4 regions of the Halanaerobium sp. DL-01 genome follow, and region 2 is predicted to be linked to each of the others. Evidence: riboswitches for the same ligand, from Rfam matches in the RefSeq annotation. Region 2 holds a riboswitch; each other region holds the start of a gene.
The links. A riboswitch is a leader RNA that binds a small molecule or an ion and turns the genes downstream of it on or off. The one in region 2 is predicted to bind molybdenum cofactor.
Positions count from the first base shown of each region.

Region 1: linked by a shared signal. The riboswitch ahead of DER71_RS05480 (4Fe-4S dicluster domain-containing protein) and the one ahead of DER71_RS11410 (aldehyde ferredoxin oxidoreductase family protein) in region 2 are both predicted to bind molybdenum cofactor.
Region 3: linked by a shared signal. The riboswitch ahead of wtpA (tungstate ABC transporter substrate-binding protein WtpA) and the one ahead of DER71_RS11410 (aldehyde ferredoxin oxidoreductase family protein) in region 2 are both predicted to bind molybdenum cofactor.
Region 4: linked by a shared signal. The riboswitch ahead of DER71_RS03815 (substrate-binding domain-containing protein) and the one ahead of DER71_RS11410 (aldehyde ferredoxin oxidoreductase family protein) in region 2 are both predicted to bind molybdenum cofactor.

Region 1 covers NZ_QPJN01000011.1:21,020-24,183, forward strand. The annotation lists gene otsB (trehalose-phosphatase) at 1-88, shown strand, start outside; gene DER71_RS05475 (M20 family metallopeptidase) at 85-1,272, opposite strand; molybdenum cofactor riboswitch at 1,635-1,747, shown strand; gene DER71_RS05480 (4Fe-4S dicluster domain-containing protein) at 1,763-2,239, shown strand; partial or broken gene DER71_RS12485 (aldehyde ferredoxin oxidoreductase family protein) at 2,240-3,164, shown strand, end outside.
Region 2 covers NZ_QPJN01000054.1:1,726-4,889, forward strand. The annotation lists gene DER71_RS11410 (aldehyde ferredoxin oxidoreductase family protein) at 1-1,677, opposite strand, end outside; molybdenum cofactor riboswitch at 1,688-1,807, opposite strand; gene DER71_RS11415 (radical SAM protein) at 1,922-3,164, opposite strand, start outside.
Region 3 covers NZ_QPJN01000020.1:28,305-31,468, forward strand. The annotation lists gene DER71_RS07945 (hypothetical protein) at 1-11, opposite strand, end outside; gene DER71_RS07950 (fumarylacetoacetate hydrolase family protein) at 320-1,102, shown strand; molybdenum cofactor riboswitch at 1,301-1,418, shown strand; gene wtpA (tungstate ABC transporter substrate-binding protein WtpA) at 1,506-2,468, shown strand; gene DER71_RS07960 (ABC transporter permease) at 2,471-3,164, shown strand, end outside.
Region 4 covers NZ_QPJN01000007.1:7,874-11,037, forward strand. The annotation lists gene DER71_RS03805 (ABC transporter ATP-binding protein) at 1-301, opposite strand, end outside; gene DER71_RS03810 (ABC transporter permease) at 288-992, opposite strand; gene DER71_RS03815 (substrate-binding domain-containing protein) at 1,057-1,884, opposite strand; molybdenum cofactor riboswitch at 2,014-2,144, opposite strand; gene DER71_RS12365 (hypothetical protein) at 2,246-2,368, opposite strand; gene tsaA (tRNA (N6-threonylcarbamoyladenosine(37)-N6)-methyltransferase TrmO) at 2,637-3,164, opposite strand, start outside.

The DNA.
Region 1 (3,164 bases), on a different contig from region 2:
AAAAAATAGTGGTGATTTACACACATCTGCTGAATATTATCTAAATAATCCAGAAGAAGTATATTTATTTTTGCGAAACCTGCTTTAATTAGAGCAGGTTTTTTTAAATTCTTTTTTTATTTTTTCTAATTTTTGCCTGTCACTATAAATTTTAAGTCCTGTTAATGCCAGAGCTTTTATTCCATTTATCAAAACAGTATGACCTTCTTTAGTAGTGGTTTTTTCTGCGAGTTCTCTTGTATGTCCTGTAAGTTCACTGCCCAGATTAATATATGGGTGAATAACAGGGATAACATGACTCACATTTCCCATATCTGATGATCCGTAGTGGTGTGCTGCTGGTTCTATTTTATTGGTTCCGATTTCTTTCATACTCTGCTCAAAAATATCTGCCAGCATCCGATTTGGTCTGAGATCATCATTGGGATTTTCGTATTCCTTCCATTCGACTTTACATCCTGTCATTAAAGCTGCTCCTTCAGCAGTATTTTCCGCTTTTTTGATAATTTCCTGCAGGTATTTTTTATCTCTGGCCCTGAAGTAGAATTGAGCTTCGGCTTCATCGGGTACAATATTGGCAGCTTCTCCACCATTTGTAATAATACCATGTATCCGAGCATCATCCCGCAAATGTTCTCGCAGTGCATTAATGCCATTAAAAAACTGTATTACTCCATCCAGTGCATTTATGCCCTTCTCTGGAGCTCCAGCAGCATGAGCAGTTTGACCATGAAAATTAAACTGAATTGCTTTTATTGCCAGTGTTGTAGAATAGACCTGATTAATATTGGAAGGATGGAGAAGCATTGCACAGTCTATATTATCAAAAACACCTGTTTCTGTCATCTGTACTTTAGCTCCACCTGTTTCTTCAGCCGGACAGCCGATAACTACAATTTTACCTCCTTTTATGTTCAGTTTACTTAAAGCAATTCCGGCAGCTGTACTCATTGCTGCAATCATATTGTGTCCACAGCCATGTCCTATATTCGGCAGTGCATCATATTCACAGAGAAAAGCAATAGTCGGTCCATCTCCATTAAAATTATAGCTGGCCCTGAAAGCAGTTTCGATACCTGAGAGATTTTTTTCTATGCTAAAATTGTGGTCAGCAAGAATTTCTGTTAGTAGAGAGGCAGCTTTGTATTCTCTGTAACCTAATTCAGGATTTTCAGCAATATAATCATTGATGTAAAAGGCTTCTTCTTTTAAATTTTCTATTTCAGAAAAAAGAGATTCCCGAAGTTTTTTTAAATCCGAATTGCTATTCATAGTTTATTCACCCTTAATTTTAATTTTTTTACAAATCAGTATTTTTCAGCCACATTTTACAGCAGAATTATATATATGTAGTTGATTTATATAAATTTTATCTGATATCATGTTTAAAATCCAGTTAATCTGATAATTTTTTTAAAAATTAAAGAGATAATATGATTCAATCGGTGCTATTTAGATTTCATAACATTTATTAAAGAACTGAAAATTTTACAAATTGTATGAAAATTAGTTAATTTTAAAAGGTATTTTTAAATTTTTATAGAAATATATTTGTAGAAAAATATTTATAAACACAAAAAACATAAAAAGGCAAATATTATAATTTTTTAAATATCAATTTAAATATTAAGCTGTTTACAATCTTCTTCCGACCTGTCTCCACCTATATTTAGGCGGCTCAGGCGTCAGGGTTATAGGAGTAATTCTATGGCCTGCCATTGTGCAAAGGAGGATATAAAATATAAAGGGAGGGGATTTACAGTTGAAAAAAATTGTTATCGAACCTGAAAAATGTACTGGATGTCGTGACTGTGAACTGGTGTGCTCAATGACAAAAGAAGGAGAATTTAATCCGATGCGGGCACTTATCAAAGCAGTTTATTTTCCGGAGGAGATGGTGACCGTTCCTCTTACCTGTTTACAGTGTGAGGACCCACTCTGTATGGATGTCTGTCCTGCCAGCGCTATTGGCAGAAATGAGGCAGGGGCAGTAGTAATCAATGAAGACAGATGTATTGGCTGCCATATGTGTGTAAGTGTCTGTCCGGTAGGGGCAATAAAAGATGTTCCCGGCAGGGGTGTAGTAACAAAGTGTGATTTATGTAAGGGTGAACCTGCCTGTGTTGACATCTGTTCTGCTGGTGCACTGAGCTATGAAGAAACAGATGAATTTGACACAGCAAGAAGCAGGAGTGCTGCTGAAGAAATCAGAAAAGTTTTAAAAGGGGGGCAGCTATAAATGAAAGGCTATACAGGAAAATTTTTGCGAATTGACCTTACTCATGGAAATGTAAAAGAAGAAAAATTAAATCCAAAATTAGCAAAGAATTATATAGGAGCAAGAGGTCTTGCGGTAAAATACTTTTATGATGAAGTAGCTGCTGATATAGACCCGCTTAGTCCGGAAAATAAACTCTTTTTAGCAACCGGTCCACTAACAGGAACAATGGCTAATGCTGGAGGAAGATTGGATGTCGTAACAAAAGGACCTCTAACAGGTGGGATTACTGGATCAAATACTGGCGGTTACTGGGGCGCAGAGCTAAAATATGCAGGTTATGATATGCTTGTATTTGAAGGTAAAGCTGATAAACCTGTCTATGTCTGGATTGATAATGGAGAAGTGGAAATACGTGATGCATCACACCTCTGGGGTAAAAACACATATGAAACAGATACTAAGTTAAGAGTTGCGATAATATAATTTTAATATTTCTTCTGGATAAGGTAAAAACACATATGAAACAGATACTAAGTTAAGAGAGGAAACACATAAAGAAGCCCGTGTTCTGAATATTGGCCCGGCTGGAGAAAATCAGGTGTTATTTTCTAATATAATGAATGACCGCGACAGGGCGGCCGGCCGGACCGGTGTTGGTGCTGTTATGGGTTCGAAAAATCTTAAAGCTGTTGTTGTGAGAGGTAAAAAAGGCATACAGGTAGATAATAAAGAAAAGTTTATGGAAACAGCTTTTGAGGTCAAGAAAAAAATAAATGAACAGGGTTTAACAGGTGAAGGACTTGCTGCTTTAGGAACTGCCAGTCTTGTAAATGTAATCAATGAGAACGGGAATTTACCGACAAGAAATTTCCGGGAAAGTATGTTCGAAAATGCAGATAAAGTCAGTGGAGAAACCCTTGCTGAAAATCTCTTGATTAAAAAT
Region 2 (3,164 bases):
TAGAGGGTCATCAAAACGGTCAGGTAATCTATCTTCTGCAGGTGTGATTCCTGCTTCTAGATTAAACTGACGTTCTAAGTTATAGATTCTTTCACCATTTTCTAGTATTTCTTCAGGAGTAAAGTCAAACTCTGTACCTGCATTGACAATTTCAGCATAGTCTTCTAAACCAAGAGCAAATGAAGTAAAGAGACACATTCCGATTGAATCAATAACAGCTGTTAGATCCTGGTATAACTTAACCCATTCCGGCTTACCTTTTAGTTCTTGAGGATCTAATTTTTCTGGTACACCAAGTACTTCAGGAGAAATCATATAACCTCTAACATGACATCCACCACGGTTAGAAGTAACATAGTTTAATCCATGGCCCTGAACTCCACGCGGATCATAAGCAGGTAATTCCTGTTTTTTAACACTCATTGATAACTCTGCATTACCTTTAGCTTCAGCTAATCTATAAGAACCTTCAGCCATCTGATCTCCAAATCCTTCACGAAGAGCCATCTGTCTTGTATAATAAGTTACCGATTCTGAAGAGCCAAATGTCAATTCTGGACCATTTTCAAATTCTTCTTTATCTACATAACCTTTTTCATATAATTCCATAGCACAGCCAATTGTTACACCTGCAGAAATTGTATCCATACCAAGATCATTACAGAGGAAGTTAGCCTGTACAATAGCATTTAAGTCACTTACACCACATTGAGCACCAAAAGCCCAGCCTGTTTCATATTCAGGACCTTCACCCTGTTGACCATTAGGCAGTTTAGTATCTCTACCACAGCGGATAGGACAGCCATAACATCCTTTGTTACCCTGCAGGTAACCTTTTTCAACTAAGGCTTCTCCAGATACTTCATCAACTTTATCAAATGTAGCATACTGGAAGTTATTTCTAGGATAAGCACCATGTGAGTTAATAATATTGTCAAGAACTTTTGTACCTAGAGCAGGAAGGCCTTCTCCAGTTACTCCATGCTCTTTCAATGTTTTAGTTTGTTTTCTTACAACTTTCATCATTTCATCTTTAAAGTACTCAACCTGCTTTTCTTCAGCTTTAACAACAACAGCTTTCAAATTTTTAGAACCCATTACTGCACCTACACCCGTTCTACCAGCAGCACGGTCTTTTTCATTCATTATAGAAGCAAACTTAACGAGGTTTTCTCCAGCAGGCCCAATACAGCTAACCCTTGCTTTTTCATCGCCAAATTCTTCTATCAATACATCTGTTGTTTCATAAACTCCTTTACCCCATAGATGAGAAGCATCTTTAAGTTCAGCCTTATCTCCTTTTAAAGAAAGGTAAACCGGCTTTTCTGCTTTACCTTCAAAAATTATAATATCATTTCCGCTAAATCTTAATTCTGCACCAAAAAATCCACCAGAGTTACTGCTTGCAATTGTACCTGTCAGAGGTCCTTTTGTAATAACCATATAACGGCCGCCTGTTGAAGCAGCTGTTCCTGTTAATAATCCTGCTGCATAGATTAATTTGTTTTCAGGACTAAAAGCATCGATAGTAGGATCTATTTCATCATAAAGAATTTTTGATCCAAGTCCACGACCACCTAAAAAATTCTTAACTTTCTCTCCAGCAATTTTCTCTCTTTTGATCTCCTCATTTGTAAGATCAACTCTTAAAACATTGTACTCATAAATTTTACCCATTGATGTTATACCTCCTTAGATTTACTCTTCTTTCCAAGCACGGGAGGCTGATTCATTTCTTTATCAACCCAGCGGTTAAAATGCCGTGGAAAAATTCTTTAGGCAAAATAACTCGAAGGTATATTATACTTATTAAATATCAAAAGCCAAAATCCTTCTTAATTTTTAGAAAAATTTATATTTTTGTGAATATTTTATTTATTAAAACCTAAACTTATATTGAATATAAATTTAAGTTATAAATTTAGGGACATTGAATAACTCCTCTGGCCCATAAACAGTCTCCACAGACCGGGAATTCATTTCCATGACAATCTTCTTCGTTTTCCTTTGACATCTCACATCCAGAACATTGAGTACAATCGGAAAAAGGAAATTTCTTTACATCTTTTCTGAATTTTTTAAATTCATCACTATACCAGATTGAATTTAAATCTTCTTCCCCAATATCTCCTAAAACATATTTATTAATATGCTTTTTTCTTTCTCTAATATAAAGGTCATAGCTGTGCATTAAAGCAATACAGGGACTGATTTCTCCGCGCCAGTTAACCGCAATCGACCCATCTTCTACAAATTTACAGTAACCTTGATGTGGATTGAAAGGCACCTGTGTAGTACTAATATTACTTGATTTCCCACCAATAGCAGCAATATCTTTAATAATATCTTCTCTCAAATCAGTAGGAGGTAGATATATTTCAGGTCTGTGATGTGTTCTTTTTTCAGGTTGAGAACGGCTTATCGAAAATGAATAGAGAATTTCATCAGTCATCGACTCTGTATAAGGCAGCAAATTTGTCAAAAAGATAAAAGAAGCTCCGAGATCATAAGCTAATTTACGCAGTTCTTTAAGCTCATCAACATTTGATTTCATAATCACATACTCAATACCAATTTCTGTTTCGAGCTTTTTCTTATCTCTTAAGCTGCGAAATCTTTTAACATTTTCAATAACCCGGGCCAGATCCGCACCAGAGCGAATATCTGCCATTGTGTCAGGTGAAGTTCCATCAACTGAAACAACTATACTATCCAACCCAGCATCTAAGACAGCATTTACTTTCTTTTCATCTAAAAGTAGAGCATTAGTAATCATCTGAGTTTTGACACCCAGTTCTGAGGCTAATGCAATCATCTCAGCAATCTCAGGATGATAAGTTGGCTCACCAATTCCCCAGAATGCAATTTTCTCTAAATGCTTGAACTCTTTTAACTCATCAATAAGTTTTTTATAGACATCAAAATCCATATGACCCATTTCTTCATCCCAGGAGTGCCTTACACATGTCTTACAGTTCAAATTACAGTCACTTGTCGGCTCAATATAGACCTTAGTCAAAAGAGGGTCACTTCTCTCTAAATAAAAACCTTTTGCACCAAGCTTAATTTTAACAGCAGTATCCTCATCAAGACCAAGTTTTTCTTTTACTTTTACAGGTATTTTTAATTTACCATCTTTCAGTTCAACTTCTAAATTTTCCGGA
Region 3 (3,164 bases), on a different contig from region 2:
TTGTCATTCATGTTTTTTTATTCCTCTCTTTTAAACTTTTGTCCTTAAGTATATAATGGAGCAGATGTAACAATTCAATATATTATCTTAAATATTCCTTGCCATTCATCACAAAAAGAAGCGATTCCACGCTGTCGAGCATTATATTAGCAGTTTTTTTCACGTCATTAGTATATATTTTTCTAGTAGCTTTTCTTTTGATAATAATTATAGGGGGGTAAAAAGCAAATGCCTAAAACTTATGATGCTGATGAGGAAATGGAAATTGGTCTTCGAGTTCTTAAAGGCGAAAAAATATTATAAAAAGAGGGGTAATATAATGAAAATTGTAAGATTTCAAAATAACAACAAAAAATTTTACGGCAAATTAGTAGATGATTATGTTTATAAAATTGAAGGGAACATTTTTGATGACGATTATAGTATTAATGATAAATTTAGCAAAGAAGAAGTTGAATTTTTAGCTCCAATAAATCCGCCTAATATTATTGGTATTGGTTTAAATTATAAAAAACATGCAAAAGAACTAAATGAAAAACTCCCAGAAAAGCCTCTAATTTTTTTAAAGGCTACTACAAGTATTATAGGGGATGGAGAGAAGATAGTTCTTCCCAGTATAGCTCCAAATAAAACAGATTATGAAGGTGAATTAGCGGTAGTTATTGGGAAAGAGGCTAAAGATATTTCTGTTAATGAAGTTAATGAATATATATTTGGTTATGCTTGTGCCAATGATATAACTGCAAGAGATTGTCAGTTTGAAATTGATTCACAGTGGGCTCGCAGTAAATCTTTTGATACATTTGGTCCGCTTGGTCCCTGGATAGAAACTGAGTTGACTGATCCTAATAATTGTGAAATAAAAACTATATTAAATAACCAAATTGTGCAAGATTCTAATACATCTAACATGATATTTAATATTCAAGAATTAGTTAGTTATTGTTCGAAAAACTTTACCCTAAATCCAGGAACTGTAATTTTAACAGGCACTCCAAAAGGGGTAGGATATAATAAGAAACCTCCAATATTTCTAAAATCTGGAGATAAAATAGAAGTAGAGATAGAAAATATAGGAAGAATAACAAATATAGTGAAGTAACAATAGTGAAATTAGATTTTTAAAAAGTGAAAGAAACTGATCTAGCCTGTCTTCTTTTGGTTAAACTTTAATATGATTTGCAAAATACAGAATCACATTAAAATCCAATTATTTATGCAGAAAATTTAATTCCTGACTGATTGCATAATTAAATGCACGGTTTGAATTAGACATAAAAATAGGATATAATTAAAAAAGCAAAATATGAGTCTTCAATTCTTAAAAACTAAGGTATAAATTATGATTATAAGATCAATAGGTCTGTTGGGAAACTAATTTACTTCCTGGCTGGGAAAGAAGACATTTAATCCTATCTCTTTATTTTTATTTAACATCGGATTTTTATTTTTTTTAATCTTCTTTTCTTTAAGATTCAAAAAACTCAAAAGGGGCTTTTAATAAAATGAAGAAGGTATTAGCGGTTTTATTGGTTTTGTCTTTTAGTCTTGTTTTTGCAGGTAATAATGTTATGGCTGAGGAAGTTTCTGGTGAAATAATTATTTTTCATGCCGGATCATTGAGTATTCCTTTTCTTGACATGGAAAAAGCTTTTGAAGATAAATATCCTGCAGCAAATATTGTAAGAGAATCAGCTGGGAGCAGAACAACAGCCAGAAAAGTAACTGATTTAGGCAGACAGGCTGATATTGTTGCCTCAGCTGATTATACAGTTATTGAAAGTTTAATGATGCCTGATTATGCTGATTGGTATCTAAATTTTGCTACAAATGAGCTGGTTATTATGTATAATGAGCTTTCTAAGTATAAGGATGAAATTAATAGTGAAAATTGGTATAAAATTTTACTCCGAGATGATGTAGAATATGGTCATTCTGATCCAGATGCAGATCCTGCTGGTTATAGAAGTCAGCTGGTCTGGAAACTTGCTGAATTACATTACGGTGAAGAAAATCTTTATAATAAGTTGAGAAAAAACTGCCCACCTAAAAATACAAGACCTAAATCAGCTGATTTACTTGCTTTATTGGAAACAGGAGAGCTGGACTATATATTTATTTATCGTTCAGTTGCGAAACAGCATGAAGCTCCTTTTGTAATTCTTTCAGATAAAATAAATCTCAGAACAAATAAATATGCTGATTTTTATGCAAAAGCCAGTTTTGAAGTTTCCGGTAAGGAACCTGGAGAAACAATAACTAAAACCGGTAAACCAATGGTTTATGGGCTGACCATTCCGCACAATCCCCCTAATAGAGAAGGTGCAGTTGCCTTTATTAAATTTTTGGCCGGTCCAGAAGGTCAAAAAATAATGGAGAAAAATGGTCAGCCAGCTATCAATCCACCTGTAGTAAATGATATGAAAGCAATTCCAGAGAATTTAAAACCGCTTGTTGAGGAAGAATAAATATGATTAAGAAATCCCTTTTTAATTTTGTAATTACAATATTATCTTTAATATTAATATTTTTTGTGATTGCGCCCATTTTTAAATTAATTGCTGGAAGTAGTGTAAATATGCTTTTAGATACTGTAAAAGAAAGGGAAGTATATAGTACAATTTTGAGAACTTTTAAAGCATCCCTATTTGCTACTGTAGTTTCAATTTTTTTAGCAGTACCCCTGGCTTATTTTTTAGCCAGGATTAATTTTCCAGGGAAGGTTTTTATTGAGGGAATAATGAACCTTCCAGTTATCATTCCTCATCCTGCTGCTGGTATAGCTTTACTTACTGTATTTGGTAATAGATTTTTTCTTGGGAAGTTTTTTAGTAATTTTGGATTGAGCTTTGTTGGCGAATTTGCAGGTATTGTTATTGCTATGATGTTTGTTAGTATGCCTTTTCTTTTAAATGATGCAGTCGAGGGTTTTAGAGCTATAGATCCCCGACTTGAAAGAGCTGCCAGAAGTCTTGGCGCTTCACCTGCTCAGACTTTTTTTAAAATTGCCCTACCACTTAATTTAAGTCATATTATTTCTGGTTCTCTTATGATGTGGGCCAGAGGATTATCTGAATTTGGAGCAGTAGTTATTTTAGCCTATCATCCAATGAGTGCTTCAGTGTTGATTTATGAAAGATTCACCTCATTTGGTTTAAAATATT
Region 4 (3,164 bases), on a different contig from region 2:
TATAAATTACACTACCTCGGTAAAAATATGGATTCTGCCAGATTACAGAAAATCTTCTTCTGAGCTTAACTTTATCAGTTTTAGGACCAATAGTCTGATTTTTATATATCAGATCACCACTAAAATCATCATCTACAAGAGATAATATATTTAATAATGTTGTCTTTCCACTTCCATTATGCCCGATAATAAAATTAAACTGACCCTCATAAACATTAAACTCCCGCAGATTCAGTATATTTTTCCCTTTTATATTTTTTTTTATATTTAAAGCCTTTAAAATAATTTTATCGCTGCTCATATTCTTTCCCCTCCTGCAGAGAATATACACCAATATTGATTATAAAAGCAAGAAGAAGCAGTATCAGCCCCAGGGCAAGCCCAAATCCAAAACGACCTTTATTTGTTTCAAGAGCCATTGCAGTAGTAATTGTTCTGGTAACTCCTTTAATATTTCCACCCAGCATCATAGAAATTCCGACCTCACCTAATACACGGCCAAAACCTGTAATAACAGCCCCCATAATTCCATATCGGGCTTCCAGTAATAAAAGTTTAAACTGCTGAATTTTTGTTGCTCCAAGAGAAAGAGCTGTTTTGTAGAGCTTTTCATCAAGTGAATAAATAGCATTTCTTATTAAAGCAGTTATCAGTGGGACAATTAAAATTATCTGACCAATAATGATACCTCTAAAAGAAAATAGCATCTCATATTCTCCCAGAATTCCTCTTCTAGAAATAAGGGAATACACAAATATTCCCACAACCACAGTCGGCAGGCCCAGAAGAGTATTTAATATTATATTTACTATTTTTTTACGTCCAAAATTAGTCCTGCCGATAAATATACCGGCAGGAATTCCTATAATAGAGGCAAAGAAAGTTGATGTAATAGAAAGACGCAGTGATGTTGAAACCACATTAAAAAGTTCTCTATCAAATCCAATGATTAAATACCATGCTTCCTGAAATGCTTCTATTATATAGTTCATCTTTCTTCACCTCTATCTATAATAACATAATACTACTATATTATTTATTTTGGAGAAAATATCTTTAGTTAAAATTTTCCGGTGTTATTGCAGATGGATTAAACAATCTTTCACCATATTTAGTATAATTATAAATCATCTGCTGACCTTCCTGAGAAGTTATATATCCTACTAAGGCCATTGCTTTCTGATAATTAACATGTGTATGGTAGGCTGGATTTACAGGAATTATTCCATATGGGTTAAACAGCAGCGGATCCCCACTTACAAGTAGTTCAAGATCTATATCTCCACTGTAAGCTAAAAATGTACCTCGATCGGCCAGAATATATCCTTCTTTTTCATTGGCTACATTGATGCTTGCCCCCATACCCTGTCCTGTTTCCATATACCAGCTGCCAGATGGTTTAACTGATGCTTTTTCCCAGAGGCTTAACTCTTTTTTGTGTGTTCCTGAGTCATCACCACGAGAAATAAAATTACTTTCCGAATTAGCAATTTTTTCAAGTGCTGCTACAGCTGATTCCATACCCTTAACTCCTGCAGGATCATCTGCTGGACCTAAAATAACAAAATCATTATACATAACATCTCTTCTGTTAACACCATAACCAGCTTCTACAAAAGCATCTTCTGCTGCTCTTGCATGTACAAGTATAATATCTGCATCTCCATTTTCTGCAAGACTAATGGCTCTACCTGTACCAACTGCAATAACATCTACTCTAACATCAAATTTTTCTTCAAATGTAGGCAGTATTTCATCGAGAAGTCCGGAATTTTCTGTGCTTGTTGTTGTTGCCAGAATTAATCTGTCCTGAGCCAGCGCCATACCACTAAACACCAGAGTAATCATTAAAATAATTAGAAAAATTGATAATTTTTTGTTCATAAGAAACCCCCCTTTATATTCTGAATATTGTTAAAAATATAAATAATCTTAACAATAAAAAAAACAATAAAAAAACCTTCCGTATAAATAATTTACCGGAAGGTAAAAGGTGGGTCTACACCATTAAATTCAAACAAAATCATCACTCCTTTCCAATCCGGGAGGTCAGAATGTTTCCCTACTGACCCTATCGGTATTTTCTCCATAGATATATATTCTATACATCCTTAGGAACAAAATACTCGGAGTTATATAATTTTTATCTCATAATTATTTTACCTAATTTTTTATTTAATGTCAAATAAAAACCGGAGCCTTACAGCTCCGGTAAATAAAACATCATTTTACAATTGATTCTTTTTTAATAACCACCATTCATGTAATAATCAACTAAAGCTTTGCTTTTAAGTTTATCATATCCTCTGGCGTCAATTTCTTTTGTCTTAACATCATTTTGAAGTTGCTTATACTTAAAGATTGTCATTTTAAATGCCCCTCCCTTTAATTTTGGATTTTGGTAAGGGAACATTCTCGCTACACGTCTACTTTGTTCCTTTTTAGTAAACAAAACGACCACATAAACAAACTAAGTTTCTCTCTCTGTTGGTTCAATTATATTATACTATATGAGTCTTAATTTAACAAGAAAATATATTATAGAGTTTTCAGAAAATTATTTTTAGAGCTGCAAAAAAAAGATTTTGTCATAAATAAATTTTTTACATTAGCAGTTTAACTGAATAAATTTTATCCTATTCGATTTTTCTGACAATTCCACTTCCGTCAACTTGGAAATATTCTGTTCCTGCACATGATCTGCACAAAATTCTACCACCATTTTTCACTGATTTGGAAGCCATAATTTTTTCTCCACATTTTTCACAAAATTGATCTTCAAAAATGGGTGCATATTCTGGAATATCTATTTCTATATTCTGATAAATGTTAAAAACATTTTCTGCTTCTTTTTCTATAATCTCAAAAGCTATAGTTTTCCATACCTCTTTGAGCCTTTCTGCTTCAGTATCTGTACCATCTCTGCGGGTAATTACCTTATTGAAAAGTTCTTTTGCCTCTGGATAATTATCCTTTATAAAATCTTTCTCATCTTTTAAAATATATCTGATATTACCTCCATTTCTTTTTGCAAATGTAACAGCAGTTTTACCCAGATCCCTATATATAAGCCCATTGTTTCCAAAAGTTGAACCACTGATATACTGGATTCCATCACTAAAACAGCTGTTGGTCTCAACCACTGCCAGCATTTTTTCCATACC